One region of the Photobacterium gaetbulicola genome, then DNA from elsewhere that is predicted to be linked to it. Evidence: riboswitches for the same ligand, from Rfam matches in the RefSeq annotation. Region 1 holds a riboswitch; each other region holds the start of a gene.
What was found. A riboswitch is a leader RNA that binds a small molecule or an ion and turns the genes downstream of it on or off. The one in region 1 is predicted to bind lysine.
Positions count from the first base shown of each region.

Region 2: another riboswitch for lysine. It lies ahead of C9J03_RS04045 (Na+/H+ antiporter NhaC family protein); the one in region 1 lies ahead of C9J03_RS14510 (Na+/H+ antiporter NhaC family protein).
Region 3: another riboswitch for lysine. It lies ahead of lysC (lysine-sensitive aspartokinase 3); the one in region 1 lies ahead of C9J03_RS14510 (Na+/H+ antiporter NhaC family protein).
Region 4: another riboswitch for lysine. It lies ahead of C9J03_RS03030 (Na+/H+ antiporter NhaC family protein); the one in region 1 lies ahead of C9J03_RS14510 (Na+/H+ antiporter NhaC family protein).

Region 1 is NZ_PYME01000015.1:105,437-108,557, forward strand. Features, by position in the region: gene C9J03_RS14510 (Na+/H+ antiporter NhaC family protein) at 115-1,710, opposite strand; lysine riboswitch at 1,810-1,993, opposite strand; gene C9J03_RS14515 (H-NS family histone-like protein) at 2,364-2,759, shown strand; gene C9J03_RS14520 (lytic murein transglycosylase) at 3,018-3,121, opposite strand, start outside.
Region 2 is NZ_PYME01000003.1:274,836-277,956, forward strand. Features, by position in the region: gene C9J03_RS04035 (adenosylhomocysteinase) at 1-307, shown strand, start outside; gene cspE (transcription antiterminator/RNA stability regulator CspE) at 717-926, shown strand; lysine riboswitch at 1,396-1,573, shown strand; gene C9J03_RS04045 (Na+/H+ antiporter NhaC family protein) at 1,698-3,121, shown strand, end outside.
Region 3 is NZ_PYME01000032.1:54,739-57,859, forward strand. Features, by position in the region: gene C9J03_RS22170 (pyridoxal-phosphate-dependent aminotransferase family protein) at 1-1,003, opposite strand, end outside; lysine riboswitch at 1,258-1,444, shown strand; gene lysC (lysine-sensitive aspartokinase 3) at 1,554-2,936, shown strand; gene metH (methionine synthase) at 3,016-3,121, opposite strand, start outside.
Region 4 is NZ_PYME01000003.1:5,441-8,561, forward strand. Features, by position in the region: gene C9J03_RS03025 (BCCT family transporter) at 1-733, opposite strand, end outside; lysine riboswitch at 920-1,090, shown strand; gene C9J03_RS03030 (Na+/H+ antiporter NhaC family protein) at 1,174-2,760, shown strand; gene C9J03_RS27080 (hypothetical protein) at 2,832-2,966, opposite strand.

The sequences.
Region 1 (3,121 bases):
CAAGCTCACCTTCTTTATGACCAATTGAGATTAAATCAAAGAAATTTGGACTAACGAGCAAAAATAAAAAAGCCTGTATCAAATACAGGCTTTTTCATCAGCATGCTATCAGCATTAAGCGTTCGCAGCCGCTTCCTGAGGACGGCGTGCAAGCCAGTACAGGGCGATACAAGCCAGGGCAAAGGCGAAAGTTGCCGTCATGAACGAAACCGCGAGAGAGCCAGTAAAGCCCAGTACCAGGAAACCAACGGTCGATACCACAGCCACAGACAGTGCATAAGGCAGCTGCGTTGATACGTGATCAATGTGGTGGCAGCGAGCACCGGTTGACGACAGGATAGTCGTATCGGAAATTGGCGAGCAGTGATCACCAAATACCGAACCGGCCAATACCGCGCCAAGCATCGGCAACATCAGCATAATGTCGGTGGCAGCAGCCAGATCACCGGCAATCGGCAACATAATACCGAACGTCCCCCACGACGTACCGGTCGAGAATGCCATCAGGCCTGCTAGCAAGAAAAGAATCGCCGGCAGCATCATTGGATTAATGCTACCCTCAACCAAGGTCGATAGGTATTTACCCGTCGCCATGTCACTGATCACCGAGCCGATGCTCCAAGCAAACAACAGGATCAAGATCGCGCCAAACATCGACTTGGCCCCAATCCACAGCGTAGAGGCCACATCTGCCATTGGAATGCGCTGGCGGAAAACAGGGATAAGTGCAGCAGCCAAACCAACCAGGCCACCGTATACCAGAGACATACCGACATCGGTATTCTCGAACGCACCCAGAACGCTAAACGCGAGACCATCCGCTGCCAGCGCCTGATAGCCGGTAAACAGCATAAAGAAGAACGTTGCCACAATCAGGGTTACGATTGGCATTACCAGATCGGCAACACGACCATTCTTGCTTTCTTCAATTTCCAGTTCGTCGTTGAGATCCTTGGCACGGCTGTCTACATCACCCTCGTCGAAACCACGGCAGTGACTCGCTTCCAGTTCATGCTTTTTCATCGGGCCCACATCAATTTGGAACCAAGCCACGACAAACACCATCAACAGAGCGAATACCGCATAAAAGTTCATCGGTGCCAGCTGCATAAATGCGCCTAGCGGCGAGTATTCCGTCACCCCGTGCGACACCAAGATACCGCCGATCAAGGTAATGATATATGCACCCCAGCTAGAAGCCGGCATCAACACACACATTGGTGCGGCAGTTGAATCTAGAATATAAGCCAACTTGGCACGGGAGACATAGAAACGATCAGTCACCGGGCGAGAAATCGAGCCAACCGCCAAACTATTGAAATAGTCATCAACAAAGATAAATACGCCTAAGAAGGCAGCCAGCAGTTTAGCACCGCGCTTGCTCTTGATTTTCGTCTGGGCCCATTCAGCAAACGCACGAGTACCGCCAGAAAGTGTCAGCAAGGCCGTGGTCATACCCAGCAAAATAAGGAAAGCAACAATACTCATGTTCCAGCTGTTGATGGCACCGTCTTCAATAAACAGCCCTTCAACCGTGGTACCGATATAGCTGGCCGTACCACCGACAGAGAAATCTGTCAGCAGGAATGCGCCCAACAGGACACCGACACCCAAAGAAACTAAAACACGACGAGTTAGGATAGCCAAGCCCAGCGCAACCAAAGGAGGCAACAACGACATGGCAGAATGTGAAAAATCTACAATATTCATGATCTCGACTACAACCGATCCTGGTTGGAGATCTACTGCTTAACACGACATCTTGTCGTGTGTAGAAGAGCATTAGGAAGAGAAGTTACCCTTTTCCGACTCCACAGTAGCGCTCCATAGTTAATGTAATTATATACTATGGCAGTGTTGCCCCTGTTCGGTGACAACCCCAGCAAGCAGGCTTGATAGTCCATACTTACTTCGGCATCGGCTCCTTTCGCAAACCCTCATCGGAATCACCCTAAGATTTACTACTAATAGACGATGCGCCTCTACCCTTAGTCTAGGTATGGTCAATTCTACGGAATAGATATCCAAATGCAATAAGTTAGGATGAAAAAAATCACAAAAATAGTGAATAGTCTTGCCTGGAAGTACAAAAATCATCCACTTAATAGCAAATTATTATACCTTCCACATATGAAATTGATGGCAAATATTTAACAGCCCCCGTAGATTTTGGATAAGAATATTTACTTATCTTGACCATTACAATTTATTACAAATGAGAAATGAACCTGATAAATGACAAAAAATTAAATGAACCCTTCATTTTTTATTTGGCATCACTGTATTAAAAGTATTATTATTGCAATTATTGAATCGTCACTGCTATTATTAATTTATAGTTTTAGGCCTACAGGAAATAAAAAATGTCTGATGCAATGAAAGCGCTACTTAACCTTCGCAGCCTTCGCGCACTTTCTCGCGAATATTCTCTTGAACAACTACAGGAAGCGCTAGAAAAACTTCAAACTGTTGTTTCTGAGCGTGAGGAAGCAGAAGCTGAAGAGCTAGCTAAAGAAAAAGAACGTACAGAGAAACTAGCCCAATACCGTGAAATGCTTCTTGCTGATGGTATTGACCCTGAAGAACTTCTAGCCACGCTAAATAAAGCACCAAAAGCAAAGCGTGCACAGCGTCCAGCGAAATACCGTTTCATCGATGAAAATGGTGAAGAGAAAACTTGGACTGGCCAAGGCCGTACTCCAAGCGCACTAAAAAAAGCTCTGGACGAAGGCAAGTCTCTAGAAGATTTTGAAATTTAATATTTCGAATATTCTTTGCTAATTATCGAAAAAACCCGGCCTAGCCGGGTTTTTTTATATAAACAGCCAGCACAGCAATCAAGCGGACAAGTAGTTGATTTTAAACAACAAGTAACAATCAGCACCTCCGAGTGCCTTACTTACCCCCCATAGCTAACGGTTAATTTAATTTCACGCCAAACCAATAAGCCAGCACATGACTTTCTCCAGAGCACAAAAAACCAGACTTATTAGTCTGGTTTTTTTCATGTTTGGGGATCAGCGTATTTGATCAGCCAAATGGCTTACGGCCAAGGCGAAATAATGCGAACGGTTCCACTTGAGCAACGACTGATAATTACCGTAAATCAAATAGGCACGAC
Region 2 (3,121 bases), on a different contig from region 1:
GCGTGAAATCAACCTTGCGGATTTGGCTGCGGTGAGCCAAAGCCAGGATAAGATCCGTCCTCATGTAACGGCTTACCAACTTGAAGAAAAGCAGCTGTTCGTCCTGTCGGATGCCAACCTTGTTAACCTATCGGCGGGTGACGGAAACCCGATAGAAATTATGGATCTCGGCCTGGCATTGCAGTCGCTCAGTTTAGAGCGTATCGCCCTTAACCGGGACTCGCTGCAGAATATTCCTCAACCGGTCCCTTTCGATATCGAAATGCAAGTTGCTGAACTTGCTGTGAAACACTGGATTAACCACTAACTTTGCAACCACCTCGGGTATGCTGCGCCCGAGGTATTTTTGCCGTCACCCTGTCCAACCTCATGAGCGCGACGATAGCCGGTTTTTTTTCTCGTTTTAGCCATTGATGAGGGGGGAGATACTATGGTGGTGTGCTTGAGTTGCTGAACGGATTGTTAGTGTCCCCAAAATTTTTTTTAAGATTTGTCAAAATTTCACTGCATAATTTTTGCCCAGCTGTTATGATGTGCGGGCTCAAATAGAGAAGAGTTATTTAATGCAACATCAAGTACAAGTTAAACCATCTGATACTTCTACGTTTTCGTGCTGTATCTAACTGTTTCCCTTATATTTATCGTCACATTAATAATTCAATTGTTACTGATCGCTGTTGATAGCGATTTAAATGAATTTACATAAGGGACAACACATGTCTAAGTCTACTGGTATCGTTAAGTGGTTTAACGAAGAAAAAGGTTTCGGTTTCATCACTCAAGAGAACGGCGGTGCAGACGTATTCGTACACTTCCGCGCAATCGCTTCTGAAGGTTTCAAGACTCTTTCTGAAGGTCAGAAAGTTTCTTTTGACGTAGAGCAAGGCCAGAAAGGTCCTCAAGCTGCAAACGTAGTTACTCTATAAGTCATTGAACTTATTTTAAGAAAATGCTGGCCTAGGCCAGCATTTTTTGTATCTGCTATATACCCAAGGTACTTCCTGCACCTTGAGGTAACTTGGGTATCTCTGATCCCTGAACATCTCTTATACCTCTTTTTTATTTGAGGAAGGTAGGATGGAGATGGGTAAATATGCAACCTTTTCCTCCGCTGTTTCACCTTTACTTTGATTTCCACGCAGGCTCCTTTAGCTCAAATCCGGCAACGCTAAGACGACTTCAGATAAATACTGACATGATATTTGCGACTTGAAAGCAAAAAACAGCCCATGTGGTTATTGTTGCTGCAAGATTGGTAGTCGGCAGTGCAAAGTTTTGTTAAATAAGTGTTTAATGAAATATATTATGTGATCTTCGTCACGCTATGACGTCAAGTTGATTTGGATTATCTGTTTTTGTGTTTTATTCAATATAGAGCGGGTGGTTATTCACTGCCTGCAACGTAGAGGCGCATTGCCTAACAGTAGTTTAGTGAAGGTCGACAGCCGGTGAAGCTAAGCGAAAGGAGTCAATGCCGAAGTGGTTTTGGTCGTCAGCCAAGCTGCTGGGGTTGTTCTTAATAGGAGCAGCACTGTCATCTCGGGCCCTGCCCGGATGGAGAGCTACAGCAATATTTGTTTTCGAACAGGTAAGTTCACCTACCGATTTCGTACAGCCTTTGTCGCTCGCGTACTCCTTACGCCCCTCCTCTACATACTCACACTTTATTGATGTTGTTTATTAGGAGAAGTCTACGAATGGCTGATTACGGATTATTGTCCATCGTACCCGCGGTGCTGGCGCTGATACTCGCCTTTACCACTCGGCATGTTGTTTTGGCTCTGGGCGTTGCAGTGATCAGCGGCATGCTGATCTTAACCAAGGGCCACCCTGTCGATACTGCGTTGATGTTCTTGTCTGATGGGCCGTTCACTCAGCTCGCATCGGGCAGCAACGCACAGATCATTATTGTTATTACTATCATTTCTGGCTTTATCTACCTGGTCGAGCAAAGCGGTGGCATGGCTGCATTTTCGACCATGGCGACCCGTTATGTGTCATCACCATTGAAAGCCCAGCTTGCGACCTGGGCAACCGGGATCGGGGTGTTTTTTACCGACTCGGGCAACTCGCTGATCCTCGGCCCGATGTTCTCGCCAATCTACAACAAGCTCAAGCTGAGCAAGGAGAAACTGGCCTTCATCATCGACTCGACCTCGTCACCGATTTGTGTGCTGATCCCGATTATTAGCTGGGGTGTTTACTCGCAGGGTCTGATTGAGAACGCGTTCGATAACATGGGCCAGCCGGTCGATGGTTTTGCGACTTTCCTTCAGGTGATCCCTTACCAGCTCTATGCCTTGCTGGCACTGTTCAGTGTGCCTGTCTATGCGGTGCTAAAAAAAGACTGGGGGCCAATGGCCGAAGCCGAGCAGCAAGCCCGCCAGCAGGCTGAGGTGAGCGTGCAATCTGCGGATGACCAGCAGGTGAAATCAGGCCGTATCTCACTGATTGTATTGCCACTGGCGGTACTGTTTGGCTCGCTAATCGCGCTGTTCACCTATAATTACCACTTGCATGGCGCCATCAATGGCCCTGTGATCCGTGCATCGCTGGGTACCAGCTATCTGATTGCCTCGGTAACGGCGATTGCCTATTACGCCTACACCAAAACTATGACCGCCTCGACAGCCTTCAACACTTTTGTGTCGGGAATGCAGCGGATCATGCTAATTTTGGTTATCTTGCTATTGGCATGGACCTTGGGTGATATCTGTAAATCACTGGGGACTGGGGACTATATTAGCCAGGTGATGAATGACCGCTTGCCGGTGTTCATGCTGCCTGCATTGATTTTCATTATCGGCAGTTTTATCTCGGTGGCAACAGGTTCGTCGTGGGGTACCTTCGCCATCCTGATCCCGATTGCGGTACCGGTTGCCAGTGCACTGGGCGCCGACCCGCTGATTTGTATTGGTGCCGCGCTAAGTGGCGGCATGCTGGGGGATCACTCATCACCGATTTCCGACACCACGATCCTCAGCTCGATGTCGACCGGATGTGATCATGTTTCCCATGTCCGTACTCAGTTCCCGTACGCTATTTTGACTGGCGTGACCGCCAGCATCGGCTTCATGGTTGCCGAAATCACTCGTAGCCCGTACACCATTGTATTGGCCGC
Region 3 (3,121 bases), on a different contig from region 1:
CAATTTCCAGGTTGTAGCGCTCCAACAGGGTTTTCCTCACCTCGGCATCATCAATACCGTCAGGAATATAGACCGCATTAAGCTGTGGCAGTCGATGCGCCTCATCAACCACGAATTCAATGCCCAACTGCTCCAGCCCTTCACGCAGCTCCAGGTGGATATCCTTATGGCGCTGCCAGGCATTCTCCAAGCCCTCGTTTTGCAACAGCACCAAGGCTTCATGCAACGCATACAGGCTGTTTACCGGTGCGGTATGGTGATAGCTTCGCTTGCCTTCACCGCTCCAGTACCCCAGCACCAAGCTCTGGTCGAGGAACCAGCTTTGAACCGGTGCCTGGCGGCTCTGGATCTTAGCCACGGCCTTCTCAGAAAAGGTTAACGGCGACAGCCCCGGGACACAGGACAAACATTTCTGGCTACCGGAGTACACCGCATCCAGCTGCCATTCGTCCACCAGCAGGGGCACGCCCCCCAGTGATGTGACGGCATCGACAATGGTCAGGCAGTCATGGGCTCTGGCCAGCTTGGCAATTGCCTCAGCATCACTCAATGCCCCGGTCGAGGTCTCGGCATGGACAAAGGCCACGATCTTCGCATCGGGGTGGCTCTCGAGTGCTTGGGCTACCAAGGCAGGATCAACAGGTTCACCCCAGTTGTTATCGACCATGACCGCCACGCCACCGCAGCGCTCGACATTCTCGCGCATCCGATCGCCAAATACACCGTTGCGGCAGACTATCACCTTGTCACCCGGCTCAACCAAGTTGACAAAACAGGCCTCCATACCGGCACTGCCCGGCGCCGATACGGCAATGGTGAAGGTATTTTGCGTCTGGAAAGCATATTGCAGCAATTGCTTGAGCTCATCCATCATGCCGATAAACAATGGGTCTAGGTGACCAATGGTCGGACGGCTCAGAGCCTGCAGCACCTGAGGGTAGATATCCGATGGACCCGGCCCCATCAGAGTGCGCTGTGGTGGATAGAAGCTGCCAATCGTCATTGTTGTTTTCCTCCCTGGCGGTAAGCGTGACTGTAGATCAGTTATTGTAAGGTACTGATTGACTATATCAGCTATATGCTAATTATGCTTATACCAAATCACCATGACCTCGGGCAGATAGCGCCCACTCCTGTTCGTGACAACTTTTTGCAAATTTTATGCATAATTTACCTCTATCTAATTGACAAAAGACCAGGAAATCCGGTTCAATATAGAACGTTTTTTGTTCATCCTGAGAAATAGCTTTCTCAGGGGCAGACAGAAGAGGAGCGTTACCCAGGTATCTAGGTTGCGGGGCCCCACCCCGAAGCAGTCTGGAGAGGGGGAGTAACGCCGAGATACGGCATGACAGGGGGCATGGCGTATCGGCTACGAAGGTTGAATCCTTCTGGCTGTCATCTATTCACTATGGTAATGGATAGATGGGGAGCTTCTGGTTGTTGTACCGGTTTACATCTTACCTTTTTGCTCTCCTGACTTTTTTGTCGGGACTACCATCCCGAGCCCCCTGATAAATACGTATATACTCTTTATTACTGGGAGACTCGCCGTGAGCTTTGTCGAAAATAACTTTACTGTTCCTCCTCCGATTACTGTAGCGAAATTTGGCGGTACCAGCGTAGCCGATCATGCCGCCATGAGCCGAAGTGCCACGATCATCAAGGAAAATGCTGCTGCCAAAGTAGTTTTGATCAGTGCCTGTTCCGGCGTCACCAACCTGCTAGTTGAACTTGCAAACGGAATTGCCGATAACGAGCAGCGCTCCCTACGGCTACAAAAACTGACCTCTATCCACCAGAACATTATCGACAAGCTGGCCCAGCCAGACACTGTCACTGGCCACATAGAACAACTCATCAATAACGTGGCAGGCCTCGCCGAGCAAGCCGCGGAGTCACCATCGACCAAGCTGACCGATCAGTTGGTTGCCCATGGTGAACTATTGTCGACGCACTTATTTACCCAAATTCTCAACGAAATGGGGGCGACAGCCCAGCGTTTCGATATTCGCTCTGTCATGCGTACCGACAGCCAGTACGGCAAAGCCATCCCGGACATTGATACCATCCGCCAACTGGCCGACTCACAGCTCCAGCCTCTGCTGGAAGGCGATACCATTATAGTTTCTCAAGGCTTCATTGGCTCAAACAGCGACGGGGAAACGACCACCCTTGGCCGCGGTGGCAGCGATTACAGTGCCGCCCTAGTTGCAGAAGCCATCAGCGCAGAAACTCTGGAGATCTGGACGGATGTACCGGGCATGTATACAACAGACCCGCGCATCACCGCTAATGCCAAGCCAATCAGCGAAATCAGCTTTAGCGAAGCATCAGAGATGGCAAACTTCGGAGCCAAGATCCTCCACCCGTCGACTCTGCTGCCGGCTGTCCGCCAACAGATCCCGGTCTTTATCGGTTCATCGAAAGCCCCTGAGCAAGGTGGTACCTGGATCCGCCAGCAGGTCAGCGAGCCGCCGAAATTCCGGGCGCTGGCACTGCGCTGCAACCAGACCCTGGTCACCCTGACCAGCCTGAATATGTTCCATGCCTACGGCTTCCTGTCCGAAGTGTTCCGTATTCTGGCCGAACACAAAATCTCGGTTGATTTGATCACCACTTCGGAAGTCAGTGTTTCACTGACCCTCGACCAAACCGATACCGGTGGTGGTGCCCCTAGCCTGCCAGCCGCAGCGATGGAGCAACTGAGCCAGCTTTGCCGCGTGGAAGTCGAGCAAGATCTGTGTTTAGTTGCCCTCATTGGCAACCAGCTCGGCGATGCCCCGGGTGCCGCAACCCAAGTATTCAGCCGTCTGGAGCAATACAGCCCGCGCATGATCTGCTTCGGTGCCAGTACCCACAACTTGTGCTTCCTGGTCAAAACCAAAGAGTCGCGTGACGTGGTCAAGGTCTTGCACCAAGGGCTGTTCGAGTAACAGCAATGCGGATAGAGCCCGCAGATAGCAAATAAAAAAGGCGCTCAGTGAGCGCCTTTTTTGTTCAGGGTGACCCCATTTAGCCATGCAGGTTCGGGCCCAACCATTTCTCGGCCTCGGCCTGCTCCCAGCCTTTGCGATCGGCATAGCTGTCGCGCTGATCGTCCTGGATCTGGGCGATCGCA
Region 4 (3,121 bases), on a different contig from region 1:
AGATCGCGGTACAGAGCATCAATACGATAATTTGAGTAACGGTATCTTTCGGTACGCCAAACAGGTAGTTGGCCCCTTCGGTGATCAACGGGGCAGCTAGGCCCAGTGTCGTGGCGCCGCCACCGAGCAAGCCAAAGATAAACAGCACATCGATAACTTTACCCAGCCAGCCATAGCTGCGGGCTTCGCCGATCACCGGCATCAAGGCTGCCGATACCTTCAGCACAGGCTGCTTGCGGACATAGAAGAAATAGGCAATCGGCAGCGCTGGCACCAAATAGATAGACCATGCAATCGGCCCCCAGTGGAACAAGCCATAGGTTGCCGCCCAGCGAACCGCCTCTTCACTGCCAGGTTCTAACTGGAACGGGGGGGCCTGATAGTAATACGCCCACTCTATCGTCCCCCAGTAAAGAATACTGGCGCCGATCCCGCCACAGAACAGCATGGCCGCCCACGATGCCGTCGTGAACTCCGGCTGCTCATCGGGGTCCCCGAGCTTGATTTGTCCGATATCGGAAAAAACGATATAGATCATAAAGAAAAATGCACCGACACCAAGTGCCAGATACAGAAAACCGAGCTTATCGGTCATAAAAGTTTTGGCAATTGCAATCCATTCCGCCCCTTGCGCCGGAAACAGCAGCAAAGGTACCACAACCGAGATCAACATCCCCAACGCCCCGAAGAACGTTGGTTTATCAATCAACTCAAAGTGTTTGCGAGAAAACACGTTAGCTCCTTAAAGTTAAAACCCAGCAATGGGTAAATTGGATAATCCGAGGAAAGGGCCAACGCTTCAAACCAAGATTCTAATGGTAGAGATGAAAAAAGCTGATTATTAGCTGACATAATTATTCAGCCGTATATAATGTTAGACTTATTGCCCAAATCCAGTAGGATTAACGGTGATAAACCCTAAATCAGTAGAGGCGCGCTGCCTAAGAGTAACCGAGCAGAGGGTGATACCTGTGAAGCCGGAGAAAGGAGTCAGCGCCGAAGTGACTGCAGCTATCAACTCAGTCGCTGGGTCTGTGTCGAATAGGCACAGAACTGCCATAGTATTTACCTATGGAGCGCTACCTGAAGGGGTAACGAGTCTTCTTTTTCTGCGTCTTAGTTACACTTCCTTTTGGTAGATCTCCACCTGAAACTTATAGGTGTGATGAGATCATGAACCTTGTCGATTTCTCGGACTCGCTAATGTCCGTTGTCCCTGCCATGCTGGCTGTTATCCTTGCGGTCACCACCAGGCGGGTTTTGCTCTCCCTCGGAGCGGGTATCTTTGCCGGTGCAATGATGCTAAATCAATATTCTCCGCTGGAGTCAATGCAGTACCTGGTTGGAAAAGTGCTGGCCATTGTGTGGGTCGACGGCGCGATGAACAGCGATAACGTCAATATGATCATCTTCATGCTGCTGCTTGGCGCACTGATCAGTCTGATGAGTGTTTCCGGTGCAACGCAGGCCTTTGCCGACTGGGCAGCGGTGCGTTGTAAGGATCGCCGCAGTGCCAAATCTCTCACCGGCCTGATGGTCTTCATCTTCTTTATCGACGACTTCTTCCACAGCCTGTCAGTAGGTGCTATCTGCCGTCCGGTTACCGACCGCTTCAATATCTCACGCGCGAAATTGGCCTACCTGCTGGACTCCACTGCAGCTCCGGTTTGTGTACTGATGCCTATCTCATCATGGGGCGCCTACATCATCGCCCTCGTTGGCGGCATCATGGTGGCGCATGGCGTGACCGATCAGAGCCCAATATCGGCATTTGTTGAGATGATGCCGATGAATCTCTACGCCGTGTTCACGCTGGTGATGGTGCTGTGTGTGATCGCATTCCAGCTCGATATCGGCCCAATGCGCAAGCATGAGAAGTGGGCGCTTGAAGGCAAGCTATGGGATGAATCGAAAGGCAAACCAGCGGGTCTGGACGTTGAAGCGCCGGAGTCGGCCAAGGGCGGTATGATCGATATGGTATTGCCTATCCTGACCCTGACGATGGCTACCGTCTTTTTCATGGTACAGTCAGGTGCCGATGTACTGGCTGCCAATGGCGAAGCCTTCAGCGTGATTGGCTCGTTTGAGAACACCGATGTCGGCTCATCGCTAGTATACGGTGCGATCTGCAGCTTGGTGGTGTCTATCGCTCTTGCCCTGCGTCTGAAGCTAGATGCAGGCAGCTGGATGAAAGCAGCCCCGCAAGGCATTTCAGCCATGATGCCTGCGATTATCATCCTGTTCTTTGCTTGGACGATTGGTGCGGTTGTACGCGATATGCAAACCGGCATCTACCTAGCTTCAATGTCTAACGGCAACCTGCCGGTTGAGCTACTGCCTGCCGTTGTCTTCCTGCTATCTTGTGCCATGGCCTTTGCGACCGGCACCAGTTGGGGCACGTTCGGCATCATGCTACCGCTAGCCGGTGACATTGCGGCTGCCAGCGACATCGCACTACTGCTTCCAATGCTATCGGCGGTACTGGCCGGTGCGGTATTTGGCGATCACAGCTCACCAATTTCCAGCACCAGTATTCTGTCGGCAACCGGTGCCGGCTGCCACCATATGGACCATGTTATGACCCAGCTACCATACGCCTGTTCGGTTGCTTTCGGTGCCCTACTGGGTTACCTCGCCATTGGCTACACCCACTCGGCATGGGCGGGTGTGGCAGTGAGCGGCCTGTGGTTCTTGGCATTCTGCGCCTTTGCCGTACGCAAGAGCAAACCTATTATGGCTGCCGAACCTATAACGAGCTAAAGCACACCGACAGTCCCACCTCAGAGCAAGGCCATGGCCTTGCTCTTTTTTTATATGATATTGCTGAATGACTAAGCTTGTTCGCCAAAAGAGAGTCGTAACAACATCCCCCCTGCCACATCGGTGCCCGATCCACAGGTCAAAAAAGAGCCATCACGCTCTGCCATGAAGGAAAAGTTATGCACAATGTCAAATTTATTGGGCATACAATTTCCCCCTCTATAACAAATCATTACAATAAGCCACCGCGCACTATACGCATGATTTAATATCAAGCAATCTGCGACTTAAAAATTTATTTTTATACAATCACTTACGAGCATGCAATTGCTCGATCTTTCTTTGACGACTTTCCACAGTA